3 regions of the Pseudomonas sp. O230 genome follow, and region 1 is predicted to be linked to each of the others. Evidence: predicted binding sites of a transcription regulator. Region 1 holds the regulator's gene; each other region holds the start of a gene.
What was found. Region 1 encodes sigma-54, which starts transcription at its own class of promoters, with help from an activator protein. Its sites were predicted from a motif close to ANTGGCATNNANNTTGCTNT; they were not measured.

Region 1 (5,144 bases):
GGCATGCCGCGCTTGAATCCGAAAGACTCCACCAAAAACGCAGTACCGGGTTCCGGCTGGTTCAGCAGGCGCAACTTGATGGTATCGCGCAGCTGATACAGGTTCAGGTTGGTGGTATTGACCTTGAGATCGGCGAGGTCGGCAATCGGCCCGAGCAGGCTGGTTTCATCGTTGATCGCTTCTGCCAGTGAGCGGTTGGCGCTGCTCAGCGGGTGGCGACGACGAGTTTCCGAAAAGCGCTTCAGCAAGGTTTCTTCGTCGGCGTCCAGGTACAGGACATCGCACTGGATATGCCGGCTGCGAACTTCTTCGAGCAGTTCCGGAAACCGGCTCAAGTGGCTGGGCAGGTTGCGCGCGTCGATGGAAACGGCCACCAGCGGCTGCGCCAGTTCGGTGTGGATCAGCGCGCGCTCGGCCAGTTCCGGCAACAACCCGGCGGGCAGGTTGTCGATGCAGTAATAGCCGTTGTCCTCGAGAACATCGAGCGCGGTACTTTTACCTGAGCCGGAACGGCCACTGACGATGATCAAGCGCATGATTAGTGCCCGTTTTGCTCGTCCAGGACAACCTGATACAAGGCTTCATTGCTCACGGCGCTACGCAGGCGATCACGGACTTCCTTGCGATCGAGCATGCTGGCGATCTGGCGGAGCAATTCAAGGTGCGCATCGGTAGCGGCTTCCGGGACCAGCAGAACGAACAGCAGGTCAACCGGAGCACCGTCGATGGCGTCGAAATCGATGGGGGCGTCCAGGTGCATCAAGGCACTGATGGGCGAGTTACAGCCTTTGAGACGGCAGTGAGGAATGGCGATGCCGTTGCCAAAACCGGTCGAACCGAGTTTTTCACGGGCAATCAAAGCCTCGAAGACAACTTGCATCTCCAGATCCGGCACTTCCCGGGCGATCAGGTTGGCAATTTGCTCGAGGGCTTTCTTTTTGCTGCCGCCCGGCACGTTCACGATGGAACGGCCGGGGGTCAGGATGCTTTCAAGTCGGATCATGGGTTGGGAGTGTTAACGACCGGTCGCGCCCTGGAGGAGGCTTTGGGTCTTTTCCTTATGCTTTTTGAGTTGTTTATCCAGCTTGTCGGTCAATGCGTCGATCGCCGCGTACATATCGGTATGCTCCGCGTTTGCGACCACTTCATTGCCGGGAATATGCAGCGTGGCTTCGATTTTCTGCTTCAGCTTTTCGACCGTCATCGTGACCTGCACGTTGGTGATCTTGTCGAAATGCCTCTCTAACCGTTCGAGTTTTTCGCCGATGTAGGTGCGAAGAGGTTCGGTCACTTCCAGTTGGTGTCCACTGATGTTGACTTGCATACAGCTTCTCCTTCGTTGCCAGTGCATAAAGCGGTAGACCAGATGATCTACCACTGGAACGCTGTGGCGTGGCTCTACATCAACCGCTTGCGTTCGCTCGAAGGCGCGATCCCGAGGGATTCGCGGTACTTGGCGACGGTGCGGCGAGCCACCTGAATGCCTTGTGCCTCCAGTAAACCAGCGATCTTGCTGTCACTCAACGGCTTTTTCTGATTTTCCGCAGCAACCAGTTTTTTGATGATCGCGCGGATTGCCGTGGACGAGCATTCGCCGCCTTCGGAGGTGCTGACGTGGCTAGAGAAAAAGTATTTCAACTCATATATGCCCCGAGGGGTATGCATGAATTTTTGCGTGGTCACCCGCGAAATCGTCGATTCGTGCATGCCCACCGCTTCGGCGATGTCATGCAGGACCAGCGGTTTCATCGCTTCGTCGCCATATTCCAGAAAACCGCGCTGATGCTCGACGATCTGGGTGGCAACTTTCATCAGGGTTTCGTTACGGCTTTGCAGGCTCTTGATGAACCAGCGGGCCTCTTGCAACTGATTGCGCATGAAGGTGTTGTCGGCGCTGGTGTCGGCGCGGCGCACGAAACCGGCGTATTGGGCGTTGACCCGCAGCCGTGGCACCGACTCCTGATTCAGCTCGACCAGCCAGCGCTCATTGTCTTTGCGCACGATCACGTCGGGTACGACGTACTCGGCTTCACTGGACTCGATCTGCGAGCCAGGGCGCGGGTTGAGGCTCTGAACCAGCTCGATCACCTGGCGCAGTTCGTCTTCCTTGAGCTTCATGCGGCGCATCAACTGGCTGTAGTCGCGGCTGCCGAGCAGGTCAATGTAATCGGTGACCAGGCGCTTGGCCTCGGCCAGCCAAGGTGTCTTGGCAGGCAGTTGGCGCAATTGCAGCAGCAGGCATTCACCCAGGTTGCGCGCGCCGATGCCGGCCGGTTCAAATTGCTGGATGCGGTGCAGGACGGCTTCGATTTCGTCCAGCTCGATGTCGAGTTCCGGATCGAAGGCTTCGAGGATTTCCTCGAGAGTTTCGTCCAGGTAGCCCTGATTGTTGATGCAATCGATCAGGGTCACGGCGATCAGGCGATCGGTGTCGGACATCGGCGCCAGGTTCAGTTGCCACAACAGATGGCTTTGCAGGCTTTCACCGGCGGATGTACGGGTAGTGAAATCCCACTCGTCGTCATCGTTGCTCGGCAGGCTGCTAGCGCTGGTCTGGTAGACATCTTCCCATGCGGTGTCGACGGGCAGTTCGTTGGGAATGCGCTCGTTCCAGTCACCTTCCTCGAGGTTGTCCACCGTCGGGGCGGTTTCCTGATAAGAGGGTTCTGAGACGTCGGCGTTAGGTTGCTGTTCGGCTTTGTCGGCCAAGGGGTCGGCGTTATCGAAGTCGTCGCCTTCTTCCTGGCGTTCGAGCATCGGATTGGACTCCAGGGCCTCCTGGATTTCCTGTTGCAGGTCCAGGGTCGACAATTGGAGCAGGCGGATGGCCTGTTGCAGCTGCGGTGTCATCGTCAGCTGCTGGCCCATTCTCAAGACTAGCGATGGTTTCATGGCAGGGGCTAAACACCTTATTCGCCGGCGCACATGCGCCATCCACTACAGGGCGCCGAAGCGCCAAACATAAGCAAATTATATGCCCGAAACCGTAGCGTTTGCCTAGAGCGCTGTAACAATAAAAAAGTATTGATTTTTTATCGAGACAAGCGCTCGGGCAACCAGCCAGACACCTCAGTGCTTACAGGCGGAACTCATGGCCCAGATAGACTTCTTTCACGAGGTCGTTGGCCAGGATGGTAGCCGAATCACCTTCGGCGATCAGTTGGCCATCGTTGACGATGTAGGCCGTTTCGCAGATATCCAGGGTTTCACGGACGTTGTGGTCAGTGATCAGCACGCCAATGCCCTTGGCCTTGAGGTGGTAGATGATCTGTTTGATGTCGCCCACCGAAATCGGGTCCACGCCGGCGAACGGTTCGTCGAGGAGGATGAATTTCGGGTTGGTTGCCAGTGCGCGGGCGATTTCCACACGACGGCGTTCGCCACCGGAGAGGCTCATGCCGAGGTTGTCGCGGATGTGGGTGATGTGAAATTCCTGCAGCAGGCTTTCCAGTTCCTTTCGACGACCGGCCTTGTCGAGTTCCTTGCGGGTCTCGAGGATTGCCATGATGTTATCGGCGACCGAGAGTTTGCGGAAGATCGATGCTTCTTGCGGAAGATAGCCGATACCGGCCTTCGCGCGACCGTGCATCGGCTGGTGGCTGACGTCCAGATCATCGATCAGGACGCGGCCCTGATCGGCCTGAACCAGGCCGACAATCATGTAGAAGCAGGTGGTTTTACCGGCGCCGTTAGGGCCAAGCAGGCCGACGATCTGACCGCTGTCGATGGACAGGCTGACGTCGCGCACGACCTGACGGCTCTTGTAGCTCTTGGCCAGATGCTGAGCTTTCAGAGTTGCCATTAAGGGGCCTTTTGCTCTTCGGTTTTCTTTTTCGGCTGGATCACCATGTCGATGCGCGGACGCGACTCGGTCACGTTGGTGCCTGTGGCACGACCGGCGCTGGCAAGCTTTTTGTTGGTGTCGTAGACGATTTTCTCGCCTTGGGTGACGTTACCGTCCTTGTCGACAACTTTTGCCTTATCGATCAGCACGACGCGGTCTTGCGAAGCGTGGTACTGGATAGTGACGCCCCAACCCTGGACCGGCTTGGTGTCGCCCGCCGTTTGCAGTTGTTCGAAATAGGCGAGGTTGCCCACCGAAGTCACCACGTCGATGTCGCCCGCAGGGGTGCGGGTCATGGTCACAGTATTGCCTTTAACGATCATCGAGCCCTGGGTGATGATCACGTCACCTTTATAGGTGGCAATACCGTTCTTGTCGTCCAGTTGGGCGTCGTCGGCCTGGATGCGGATAGGCTGCTGTTGATCGTTCGGCAGAGCCCAGGCGCTCACGCTTCCCAGTGCTGCGCCCAGACCGAGCAAAATAGGGAGAGTTTTAACGAGCCTCATACTGTCCTCTTACGTTCGATAGCAGGTGTATCCTGCTTTCTTTCAAATACGCTTTCATTCCCTTGCCAGTCGATACACCGCCAGCGCCGTCGATTCTAACGGGTTGCTCGGTCTGCGCATATTGCTGTTGCGGGAACACGGTCATGCGGGTGGAAGTAATCAGGGTCTTGCGGTTTTTCTCGTCGAAACGCGTGATGCGCACCGAGTCGATCAGTTCGACCTGAGTGCCGTCCGGGTTGACTTCGCCGTGTTCGCTCTGGACGTGCCAGGGGAACTGGGTGCCGCGAAACAGGTTCAGGTCCGGGTTCGTCAACAGCGTCACTTCTGTCGCTTTCAGGTGTTCAACCTTGTCGGACGTCATTTCGTATTGCAGTTTGCCATCCGGCAGGTACTGCACGCTGTGCGCGTTGATCGCGTAGTAATCGATCTCGCTTTCATCGACCGTAGCCACTGGCTTATCGAGGAAGCGTTCCGGGCTGATGTTCCAGTAGCCGACCGCGGCAAAAATCGCTGCGATGCAACCGAACACCAGGATGTTGCGAAATTTCTTGCTCAGCATAGTTGGCTCACAGGTACGCGGCGTTGGCCGCATCGAGGCGGCCCTGGGCGCGCAGGATCAATTCGCAGAATTCGCGAGCGGCACCCTCGCCACCACGGGCCTGGGTGATGCCGTGGGCGTGTTCACGCACGAAGCTGGCGGCATTGGCCACCGCCATGCCCAGGCCAACGCGGCGAATCACCGGCAGGTCTGGCAGGTCGTCGCCGAGGTAGGCGACTTGCTCATAGTTTAGGTT
Region 2 (5,144 bases), on a different contig from region 1:
CCACTGCTGCAATGCAGATCGCCGCCACTGTGTACATCGCCAGCAACGTGCGAATCCCGCCGAAGCGGTCGGCCAGCGCACCGCCCAGAGGGCGCATCAAACTGCCGCCAAACACGCAGGCCGCGGTGTAGTAACCGGCGGTCACTGGGCTCAGGCCGTATTGGTCGTTGAAGTAGCCGGGCAGGGCGCTGGCCAGGCCGATAAAGCCGCCAAAGGTCACGCTGTAGAAAAACATGAACCACCAACTGTCGCGGTCGCCCAGGGCCTTGAAGTAGTCGGACACCGACTTGGCTTTCGGCCGCTCAGGCGCGCTTTTGGCCAGCCAGGCGAAGACGATGATGGTCAGGATCAGCGGGATCAGGGCGAAGCCGAACACGTTGCTCCAGCCAAACGCGGCGGCCAGCACCGGAGCGATCAGCGCGGCAAGCACAGTGCCCGAATTACCGGCCCCGGCGATGCCCATGGCCTTGCCCTGATGTTGTGGCGGATACCACTGCGACGCCAGCGGCAGCGCCACGGCGAATGACGCGCCCGCCATGCCGAGGAACAGACCCAGCAGCAGCGCCTGCTCGTAACTGTGGATGCCGTGCTTCCAGGCAACGAACAGTGCGCAGATGACGATCACCTGGCCGATGATGCCGGCGGTTTTAGGCGACAGGCGATCCGCCAGCATGCCCATGATAAAGCGCAGTACGGCCCCGGCCAGAATCGGCGTGGCCACCACCAGTCCGCGTTGTTGGGTGGTCAGGTGCAGGTCGGCGGCGATTTGCACCGCCAGTGGGCCGAGCAGGTACCAGACCATGAAACTCAGGTCGAAATAAAGGAAGGCCGCGAACAGGGTCGGGGTATGGCCGGATTTCCAGAAGCTTGAATTCATCGCGCACCTCAGCTGTGAGTCGTCTCGAGAAGGAGTCATGAGCTTGCGGGTGGGGCGCCGCAACGGCCGCACCACCGGCCCCGGTCTGTGGGGCCAAAACAAAAAAACGCCGCCACCGGATTTGCCATGGGCAAATGAGGTGAGCGACGTCTTTGTCGTAGGTGGGGCAACCGCCGTTGGTTACCTGTGTGGATTACATAGCGAGATTTGTGCCAACAGCGTGGAACCGAGTCGTGGCCATCGCGGGCAAGCCCGCACACACAGGATTGCTGGAGTTCACAAAACCTGTGGGAGCGGGCTTGCCCGCGATTGGGCCCTCAAAGGCACCACAAGATCTCAGCCGAGCAACTCACTCATCGCGATGATCTGCTCCGCCACCTGAATCAGTTTCTGCTGCCGGCTCATGGCCTGGCGCCGCATCAGCGTGTAGGCCTCTTCTTCGTTGCAGTCCTTCATCTTCATCAGCAGCCCCTTGGCCAGCTCGATGCGCTTGCGCTCGGCCAGTTGCTGATCGCGGGCGTGCAGTTGTGCGCGCAGGGCCTGGTCGCTTTCGAAGCGCGCCATGGCGACGTCGAGAATCGGCTGCAAGCGTTGTGCGTGAATGCCTTCGACGATGTAGGCGCTGACTCCGGACTTGATCGCCTGGCGCATCACGTCGGGGTCATGTTCGTCGGTGAACATCACAATCGGCCGTGGCTGGTCGCGACTCACCAGCACCACTTGCTCCATCACATCGCGGCTCGGTGACTCGGTATCGATCAGGATCACGTCCGGACGCACCGTTTCGACGCGTGCGGGCAGGTCGATGGTCAGGCCGGATTCGTCGATGACCTCGAATCCGGCTTCGGTCAGGGCGGCTTTCAAGCGGCCGACTTTCTTCGCGGTGTCGTTGATCAGCAGGATACGCAACATGTTCGCAGTCTCCTGTCAGCGGCTGGCGAATCGGGACGAGCTGTCGCTCATGGCGTGCAGTTTGAAACTGCGGACATATCCGGCCGGGTCCGAGCCGTCCCAGATTTTGCCGTCGATCAACTGGCTGCTGCGCATTTCCTTGCCTGAAGAGGCAACGCCGACCGCGCTGGCGGCCTCTCGATACACGTCTAGTTGCTGAACCTGACGGGCCACCGCGAGGTAGTCCGGGTCGTCGCGCAGCAAACCCCAGCGGCGGAACTGGGTCATGAACCACATGCCATCGGACAGGTAAGGCCGGTTGGCCTCGCCAGCGCCATGGAAGCGCAGCGCGTGCGGGTCTTGCCAGCGGTTGCCGAGGCCATCGGCGTAGTCGCCGAGCAGACGCGGTTCGATGCAGTCGAGCGGCGTGTCCAGGTATTCGGGGGCGCTCAGCAACTGGGCGGTACTGCGGCGATTCTCGACGCTTGCTTCGATGAATCGGCTGGCCTCCAGAATGGCCATCACCAGTGCCCGAGCGGTGTTGGGGTACTGCTCGACGAACGCGCGGGTGCAGCCGAGGACTTTCTCCGGATGATCGGGCCAGATCGTCTGGGTCGTTGCCATCGTAAAGCCGAGATTGTGTTTCACGGCGCTGGCGGACCAGGGTTCACCGACGCAGAAACCGTCGATCCGCCCGGCTTGCAGGTGCGCGACCATTTGCGGCGGCGGCACCACCACACTGTCGACGTCGTGCAGGGGATGAATGCCCTGGCTGGCTAGCCAGTAATACAGCCACATGGCGTGGGTACCGGTCGGAAATGTCTGGGCGAAGGTGAGTTTTGGGCGAGTTTGGTGCACGTGTCGATCCAGTGCTTCAGGAGCGGTCACGCCCAAGGCTTGCAAGCCGTGGGAAAGGTTGATGCTCTGACCGTTCTGGTTCAGGCCCATGAGCACCGCCATGTCGGTCGGCGCGACGCCACCGATGCCCAAGTGCACGGCATAGATCAAACCGTACAGGCTGTGGGCGACATCGAGTTCGCCGCTGACCAGTTTGTCCCGCAGGCTGGCCCAGGAAGACTGGCGCTTGAGGTTCAAGGTCAGGCCGTAAGGCTGGGCAAAGCCCTGAGTGGCGGCGACCACCACCGAGGCGCAATCGCTCAGGGCCATGAAGCCGAGGTTGATGTCGGTCTTTTCCGGGGCATCGCTGCCGTTGACCCAGGCCAGCGGGCCCGTTGTGGTTTCATTCATGACAAAACACCTTCCAAAAAAAGCGTCGTCCCAGGTCCTCGCGCAAGCAAAACCGGGTGACGACGCCATTGTCCTTCCACTCATCCCGCCGTTGGCATGAGTGCTGATGCCTGTGTCGGTGCAAGGCATATGCCATCGCTCGCTGATTTTGTTGCGCGCCTCGCTTGCGACCCCGATGCCCGGCTATAATCGCCGCCTCATTTCGCCGCCATTCGAGTCAAAGCCGCCCATGTACACCCTGGCCCGTCAGCTGTTGTTCAAACTTTCCCCGGAAACCTCCCACGATCTGTCCCTGGACCTGATCGGCGCGGGCGGGCGTTTGGGCCTCAACGGCTTGCTGTGCAAGGCTCCGGCAAAAATGCCGGTGAGCGTCATGGGCCTGGACTTCCCGAACCCGGTGGGTCTGGCGGCCGGTCTGGACAAGAACGGCGCGGCCATCGACGGTTTTGCCCAGTTGGGTTTTGGATTCGTCGAAATCGGCACCATCACCCCGCGTCCTCAGCCGGGCAACCCGAAGCCACGGATCTTCCGTCTGCCGGAAGCCGAGGCGATCATCAACCGCATGGGCTTCAACAACCTGGGTGTCGATCACTTGCTGGCGCGTGTGGCGGCGGCCAAGTACAAGGGCGTGCTGGGCATCAACATCGGCAAGAACTTCGATACTCCGGTCGAGCGCGCGGTCGACGACTACCTGATTTGCCTGGACAAGGTCTACGCCCATGCCAGCTACGTGACGGTCAACGTCAGTTCGCCAAACACCCCGGGCCTGCGCAGCCTGCAATTCGGGGATTCGCTCAAGCAATTGCTGGCGGATCTGGCGACTCGTCGTGCCGAGCTGGCGCTGCGCCATGGCAAGCACGTGCCGCTGGCGATCAAGATCGCGCCGGACATGACCGACGAAGAAACCGCGCAAGTCGCGCTAGCGCTGATCGAAACCGGGATGGACGCGGTGATCGCCACCAACACCACCCTGAGCCGCGTCGGCGTCGAAGGCATGGAGTTCGGTGACGAGGCGGGCGGTCTGTCCGGCGCACCGGTTCGTGACAAGAGCACCCACACCGTGAAGGTGCTGGCGGCAGAATTGGCCGGCCGCTTGCCGATCATCGCCGTGGGCGGCATTACCGAAGGCAAGCACGCAGCTGAGAAAATCGCTGCGGGGGCGAGCTTGGTGCAGCTCTATTCCGGCTTCATCTACAAAGGTCCTGCGCTGATTCGCGAGTCCGTCGACGCCATCGCCGCTCTGCGCTAAGCCCTTTAAGCGCGGCCGGGCGGCGTTCCGTTTGCTGGTGATGGCAGCCTCGAGATCGCCATCGCGGCATTGGGTCACTTTGTAGGAGCCGGCTTGCCGGCGATGGCATCCTTGAAATCGCCATCGCCAGCAAGCTGGCTCCTACAGGGGATCGTGTCTGGCCAAAGAGCGGGCATAAAAAAGGGCTCCTCGAAGGAGCCCCTGGGCCGGAGCCCGCCGCCCGGATGGGGCGTGCGTGTTAAGTCGTTACGTAATCAGGTTGTCGTGTCGGAGTGTGTGCCCTGTGTTAGCCGACGGCGTGAAGTTCGTTGAGTCTATGGATTCCCGCAGTGCCGGTCATACCGTCCCAGTTGTCGCCGCGTCCTTCTCGCCAGCCGTTAATCCAGGCTTGGCGTACCGACGGTAGAGTAAATGGGCAAAGCTCACGGGATTTGCCACCAACGCCATATTGATATCCGCGCAAAAATGCTCTTTCCAACGGATCACGCTTAAGTCTTCTCATAGGGTGTTGCCCTCACTTGTTGACTGTATGTATCGCGTTGACCTCAATCGAGGTCTGGCAGAAATGTCTGCCGTTGGGGGGCTCGCTGCCGGCGTGGCGAGCCAAGGTGTTGACGTCCGTTGTGGCGCCAACCTGTGTTGAGTTCTAACCAATGCGTCACATCGAGGGAATGATCGTTTTGTCATAAGGACGTAACGATAAAGATGGTATGGCCATAAGTAACACGATGTTTGTCCCGTGTTTATTGGCCAAAGCCCTGTATGATCGGCCCCCCGCAGGATGATGGGGTTAATCCTTTAGTGAGAATGCCTCGCGTTGGTCCCGGGCATTATTCGACGAAGGGTCGAGTTATGACATTTTGTTGCATCAACTTTTTT
Region 3 (5,144 bases), on a different contig from region 1:
TAGGGCTGGCCGACTACTTCAAATTTGCGCTGTGCGCCGAAGACATCGGCATCGCCAAACCGGACGCCCGCCTGTTTCATGAGGCCTTGAAGCGTGGCAACGCAATACCCGCAACGGCGGTGCATATCGGCGACCATCCGGGTGATGACATTGCCGGGGCGCAGCAGGCGGGGTTGCGGGCGATCTGGTTTAACCCGCAAGGCAAATTGTGGGAAGCGCAGAAGGCGCCGGATGCCGAGATTCGCAGCCTGACCGAGTTGCCGGCATTGCTCACGCGATGGAATTCGGTATCCGCCTGACACATAACCTGTGGGAGCGGGCTTGCCCGCGATAGCGGCGTGTCAGGCAACATCACTTTCGAATGTAATTGCCCCATCGCGGGCAAGCCCGCTTCCATAGGGGATCACAGCAGTCTTGGAATTTTTGTACCGCCCATGAAAAAGCCCGCAGCGACGGCGGGCTTTTTCAGCAAGCAAGGGCAGACGCTTAAATAGGCCGGCTGCCGTACTTGTTATCAGGCTTCTTGGGAGGATCGGCGACCACGTTGGCCTCCACTTCCTGCACCTTGCCGCCCTTGGCCAGGAACTCTTCCATGGCCTTGGCCAGGGCATCGCGCTCCTTGTTTTTAGCTTCGACGCTCGGCAGCTCATCGACTGACACAGCAGCCTTGGCCTTGCCTTTGGCGGTCGGAACCGGTGTCTCACCGCCGTCGTCGTCAGCAACGTCTTCCGCTGCTGCTTCCAGGCCTTCTTCAGCCTCGTCTTCGTCGCCTACTTCGAGGTCGTCGTTTTCCAGATCATCGTCGCTCATGTTCTACCTCATGACTTGCGAAAAGCAGATTAGTTATAGCCCAGCTTCACCGTCTGTCGACAGCCGCCGGAAAAATTCAATAACCACTGGTGACCAGCGGCTCATGCCCCTTCACCGTGCACGGTGGCGAGGACTTTACGGGCACCGCCAAAATCACGGTGCTCGCCCAGATAAACGCCTTGCCAGGTTCCCAGCGCCAGTCGGCCTGCCGCAATCGGCAAACTGAGCTGACAGCCAAGCACGCTGGCCTTGAAGTGCGCCGGGAGGTCGTCCAGGCCTTCGTCGTTATGCTCATAGCCGTCTGTGCCTTGTGGGATCAGACGATTGAAAAATCGTTCGAAGTCGCGACGTACCGCCGGATCGGCGTTCTCGTTGATGGTCAACGACGCCGAGGTATGCTGCAGCCACAAATGCAACAGACCGACCCGACACGCCTTGAGTTCAGGCAGGCCGGCGAGTAACTCGTCCGTTACCAGATGAAAGCCCCGGGGCCTCGCCCGCAGGGTAATCAGAGTCTGTTGCCACATACAGTTCTCCGCACGTTCGGGGCGCATTCTAGCGCGCTCTGGGAAAAAACAAAGGCCCTAATATTCCTTCAATCATGTAAGCCATTGGCCGCAGAAAAACGCCCGCCGTAAACCCCACTAAACGTGTGCGAAAAAACCTTTCAGCAGTCCCTTCACTGACAAACTCCAGACAAAAAAATGCCCGGCAAGCCGGGCAAGTTTTTTAGGCGCGTCTTACAAGTTGTAGCCGCGTTCGTTGTGAAGTGCCAGATCGATGCCGACGGCCTCTTCTTCTTCGGTGATACGCAGACCCATGACGGCGTCCAGCACCTTGAGAATGATGTAGGTGACGATCGCGGTGTAGATCACCGTGAAGCCCACGCCTTTGCACTGAATCCAGACTTGTGCGGCGATGTCGGTGACGGTGCCGAAGCCACCCAGCGACGGTGCAGCGAACACACCGGTCAGGATCGCGCCGAGGATACCGCCGATGCCGTGCACACCGAAGGCGTCCAGGGAATCGTCATAACCGAGTTTGCGTTTCAGGGTGGTGGCGCAGAAGAAGCACACCACGCCCGCAGCCAGACCGATCACCAGAGCGCCCATCGGGCCCACGGTGCCAGCGGCCGGAGTGATGGCAACCAGACCGGCGACCACACCCGAAGCGATACCCAGTGCACTTGGCTTGCCGTGGGTGATCCACTCGGCAAACATCCAGCCCAGTGCGGCGGCGGCGGTTGCGATCTGAGTCACCAGCATCGCCATACCGGCAGTGCCGTTGGCCGCTGCGGCGGAACCGGCGTTGAAGCCGAACCAGCCGACCCACAGCATGGCCGCACCCATCAGGGTGTAACCGAGGTTGTGCGGGGCCATTGGGGTGGTCGGGAAGCCTTTACGCTTGCCGAGCACGATGCACGCCACCAGACCGGCCACACCGGCGTTGATGTGCACCACGGTGCCGCCAGCGAAGTCGAGCACGCCCCAGTCCCACATCAGGCCGCCGTTGCCGGACCAGACCATGTGTGCGATCGGTGCATACACCAGGGTGAACCAGATGCCCATGAAGATCAGCATCGCGGAGAATTTCATCCGCTCGGCGAAGGCACCGACGATCAACGCAGGGGTGATGATGGCGAAAGTCATCTGGAAGGTGATGAACACCGCCTCAGGGAACAGCGCCGCCGGACCGGTCAGGCTCGAAGGCGTGACACCGGCGAGGAATGCCTTGCCCATGCCACCGAAGAACGAGTTGAAGTTGACGACGCCCTGTTCCATGCCGGTGGTGTCGAACGCGATGCTGTAGCCATAAATGACCCACAGAATGCTGATCAGACCGGTAATGGCGAAGCACTGCATCATCACGGAAAGAATGTTTTTGGAGCGAACCATGCCGCCGTAGAACAGCGCGAGGCCGGGAATGGTCATGAACAGCACGAGGGCTGTCGAGGTCATCATCCAGGCGGTATCGCCGGAGTTGAGGACTGGGGCCGCCACTTCGTCTGCCGCCATGGCCAGGCTGGGCATTACGAGGGACAACAGGGCTCCTAGCCCTGCGAATTTACGCAGAGTCATATTGTTTTCTCCTGGGGCGTTGGGTTTGTGGCGGCTTTTAAATCGCGTCGGTATCGGTTTCGCCGGTACGAATGCGAATCGCCTGTTCCAGATTGACCACGAAGATCTTGCCGTCACCGATCTTGCCGGTGTTGGCAGCCTTGGTTATCGCCTCGATAACCCGGTCAAGATCCTTGTCGTCAATGGCGACATCGATCTTCACCTTGGGCAGGAAATCGACCACGTATTCCGCGCCGCGATACAGCTCGGTGTGACCCTTCTGCCGACCGAAGCCTTTGACTTCAGTAACGGTAATGCCCTGCACGCCGATCTCGGACAGCGATTCGCGCACGTCGTCCAACTTGAACGGCTTGATGATGGCAGTGACTAGCTTCATGAAAACTCTCTCCCGAATTGGTGGACTTGCCCCAGGAAAACAAACCCGGCTCAAGTCTAAGCGCAGTGCCTGGCTTTGTAACGCATCGTCGGCCTTACCTGCCCGTCCGACGCCAGCTAACCGCTCCGTACGAAACACTTCCCCCGTTTCGCTTGGCGCACTGCATTCGTCACAGCGACTGCATCAGTGCATGGGTCACTAGGCACTAAGCAGAAAGCTTGCCATCTCCACAAAACTCTCTGTTTTCAAGCGGTTGGCCGTAGATGTCCACCACATCACCGCAACACCGGACGCGTTACGCACAACAACGGTGCGATGCCGTCCGTCCGCATGCGCGAAAAGCGTGCATCCCTGCCGTCGGGATTGACTATAGACACTGCGTGATACACTGCCCGCCATTGTTTCCAGGACCTTTCCCATGCTCGCGCCCAAAGACTTCCTCGACGCCCTGACCGGCACCGCCTCCCGCCTCTTCAGCGGCGAAACCCCGCTGCCGAAAAGCGAAATCGAAAGCCAGTTCAAGGCGCTGTTGCAGAGCGGCTTCAGCAAACTGGACCTGGTGAGCCGGGAAGAATTTGATAGTCAGATGGTTGTGCTGGCGCGCACTCGGGCCCGCCTCGAGAGCCTTGAGGCCAAAGTCGCGGAGCTGGAAGCGAAGCTCATTCCCCCTGCCGAGTAACCCACGATCCCTGTGGGAGCGGGCTTGCCCGCGAATGGGGTCGCCTCGGTCTACCAGCCATCCCACGCTGGACGGACCACCTCTGTAGGAGCTGCCGAGGGCTGCGATCTTTTGATCTCAAACCTCGCAAAAATCCCGGCACCTTCCTACAAGAAAACCACCGCCGTCCGATTGTGTCGCCAAGTATCCAGCCTCTAAGCTCCCCCCAGCTGAATATTCAGCTCCGGGTTTGGCGACCCGGATAGCATCCAGACACATCGCGACCACGTTCGAACCAGGGAATTGTTCCCATCTCGAATTATGGCGGCTATGCGTGGGAGACTTTCGGGTCTGCCGGTTGGGTGCGTTACCGGTTCGCCAACCCGCGCATGGCTGCCACCCTTTTCGTTTGGCGACGATCAGAGGCAGTTTTCTTCATCGCACCTCGAGAACTGCACCATGGACGACAACTATCTGATCCCCCACGTCTTCACGCGCCACAAACTCCACCTACACGCCCTTCTAATAGAAAACCAACCCTGGTTCTGCGCCCGCGACCTTGGCCGCCTCCTGCGCCTTTACATCGAAGAACGCACCCTCCGCAAACTCGACCCCCGACCAACACCAAACCACGCGAATGCTCATCCACGGCAGCATCGAACACACCTTGCTGATCAGCGAATCCGGCGTCTACGCATTATTGATCTACCACTACTGCCCCGAATATCGAGCCCTGCGCGAATGGCTGACTCACGACGTCGTCCCAACCCTGAGAGACGCTGAGCAACCCACGACAACCGAACGTCCAATGCTGAGCCTGCTGAACTGGCCGGACATGTCGCTAAGTTTGCTGCACTGGAACAACCAACCATGGATTCGGTTGCAGGATGTTCCGCAGTTGGTGCCCGAGCAGATGATTTCGATACCCGCTATCAATGCGCCTTGGTGGAAAAGAGCCGCGAAGATGCTTCACGTATTCTGAACAAAAGCCCCACGCTTTTGGCGTGGGGTCCAATAAATGCCAGACGACCATCAGGCACAGTGCGCGATTGTTTGATGGGGATCAGAGATCTACGTGGTAGCGAGCCTGAGTCGGAAATGCCCCTCAGACTTGCCTGTAGGAATTCCCGTGACTGCGATCTTTCCACCCGCATAAATCCCGGCAATGCCCTACAACGTTCTCATCCGCGGTCTGATTGCGCGCAAAAGCCCCCCTTTTTAA

Region 2: ACI77H_RS04665 (CmpA/NrtA family ABC transporter substrate-binding protein) is a predicted target of sigma-54. The motif match lies at 3,134-3,153, and genes of this name have one in related genera.
Region 3: glnK (P-II family nitrogen regulator) is a predicted target of sigma-54. The motif match lies at 3,471-3,490, and genes of this name have one in related genera.

What each region holds. Positions count from the first base shown of each region.
Region 1 covers NZ_JBJGXN010000012.1:50,216-55,359, forward strand. Annotated here, with positions in the region: gene rapZ (RNase adapter RapZ) at 1-536, opposite strand, end outside; gene ptsN (PTS IIA-like nitrogen regulatory protein PtsN) at 539-1,003, opposite strand; gene hpf (ribosome hibernation-promoting factor, HPF/YfiA family) at 1,016-1,324, opposite strand; gene ACI77H_RS25260 (RNA polymerase factor sigma-54) at 1,399-2,892, opposite strand; gene lptB (LPS export ABC transporter ATP-binding protein) at 3,077-3,802, opposite strand; gene lptA (lipopolysaccharide transport periplasmic protein LptA) at 3,802-4,350, opposite strand; gene lptC (LPS export ABC transporter periplasmic protein LptC) at 4,337-4,909, opposite strand; gene ACI77H_RS25280 (HAD family hydrolase) at 4,917-5,144, opposite strand, start outside.
Region 2 covers NZ_JBJGXN010000002.1:285,946-291,089, reverse strand. Annotated here, with positions in the region: gene ACI77H_RS04675 (nitrate/nitrite transporter) at 1-877, opposite strand, end outside; gene ACI77H_RS04670 (ANTAR domain-containing response regulator) at 1,214-1,789, opposite strand; gene ACI77H_RS04665 (CmpA/NrtA family ABC transporter substrate-binding protein) at 1,805-3,016, opposite strand; gene ACI77H_RS04660 (quinone-dependent dihydroorotate dehydrogenase) at 3,246-4,265, shown strand; gene rmf (ribosome modulation factor) at 4,552-4,767, opposite strand.
Region 3 covers NZ_JBJGXN010000001.1:326,464-331,607, reverse strand. Annotated here, with positions in the region: gene ACI77H_RS01590 (HAD family hydrolase) at 1-299, shown strand, start outside; gene sutA (transcriptional regulator SutA) at 487-810, opposite strand; gene ACI77H_RS01580 (secondary thiamine-phosphate synthase enzyme YjbQ) at 912-1,337, opposite strand; gene ACI77H_RS01575 (ammonium transporter) at 1,551-2,888, opposite strand; gene glnK (P-II family nitrogen regulator) at 2,926-3,264, opposite strand; gene ACI77H_RS01565 (accessory factor UbiK family protein) at 3,683-3,943, shown strand; partial or broken gene ACI77H_RS01560 (Bro-N domain-containing protein) at 4,382-4,904, shown strand.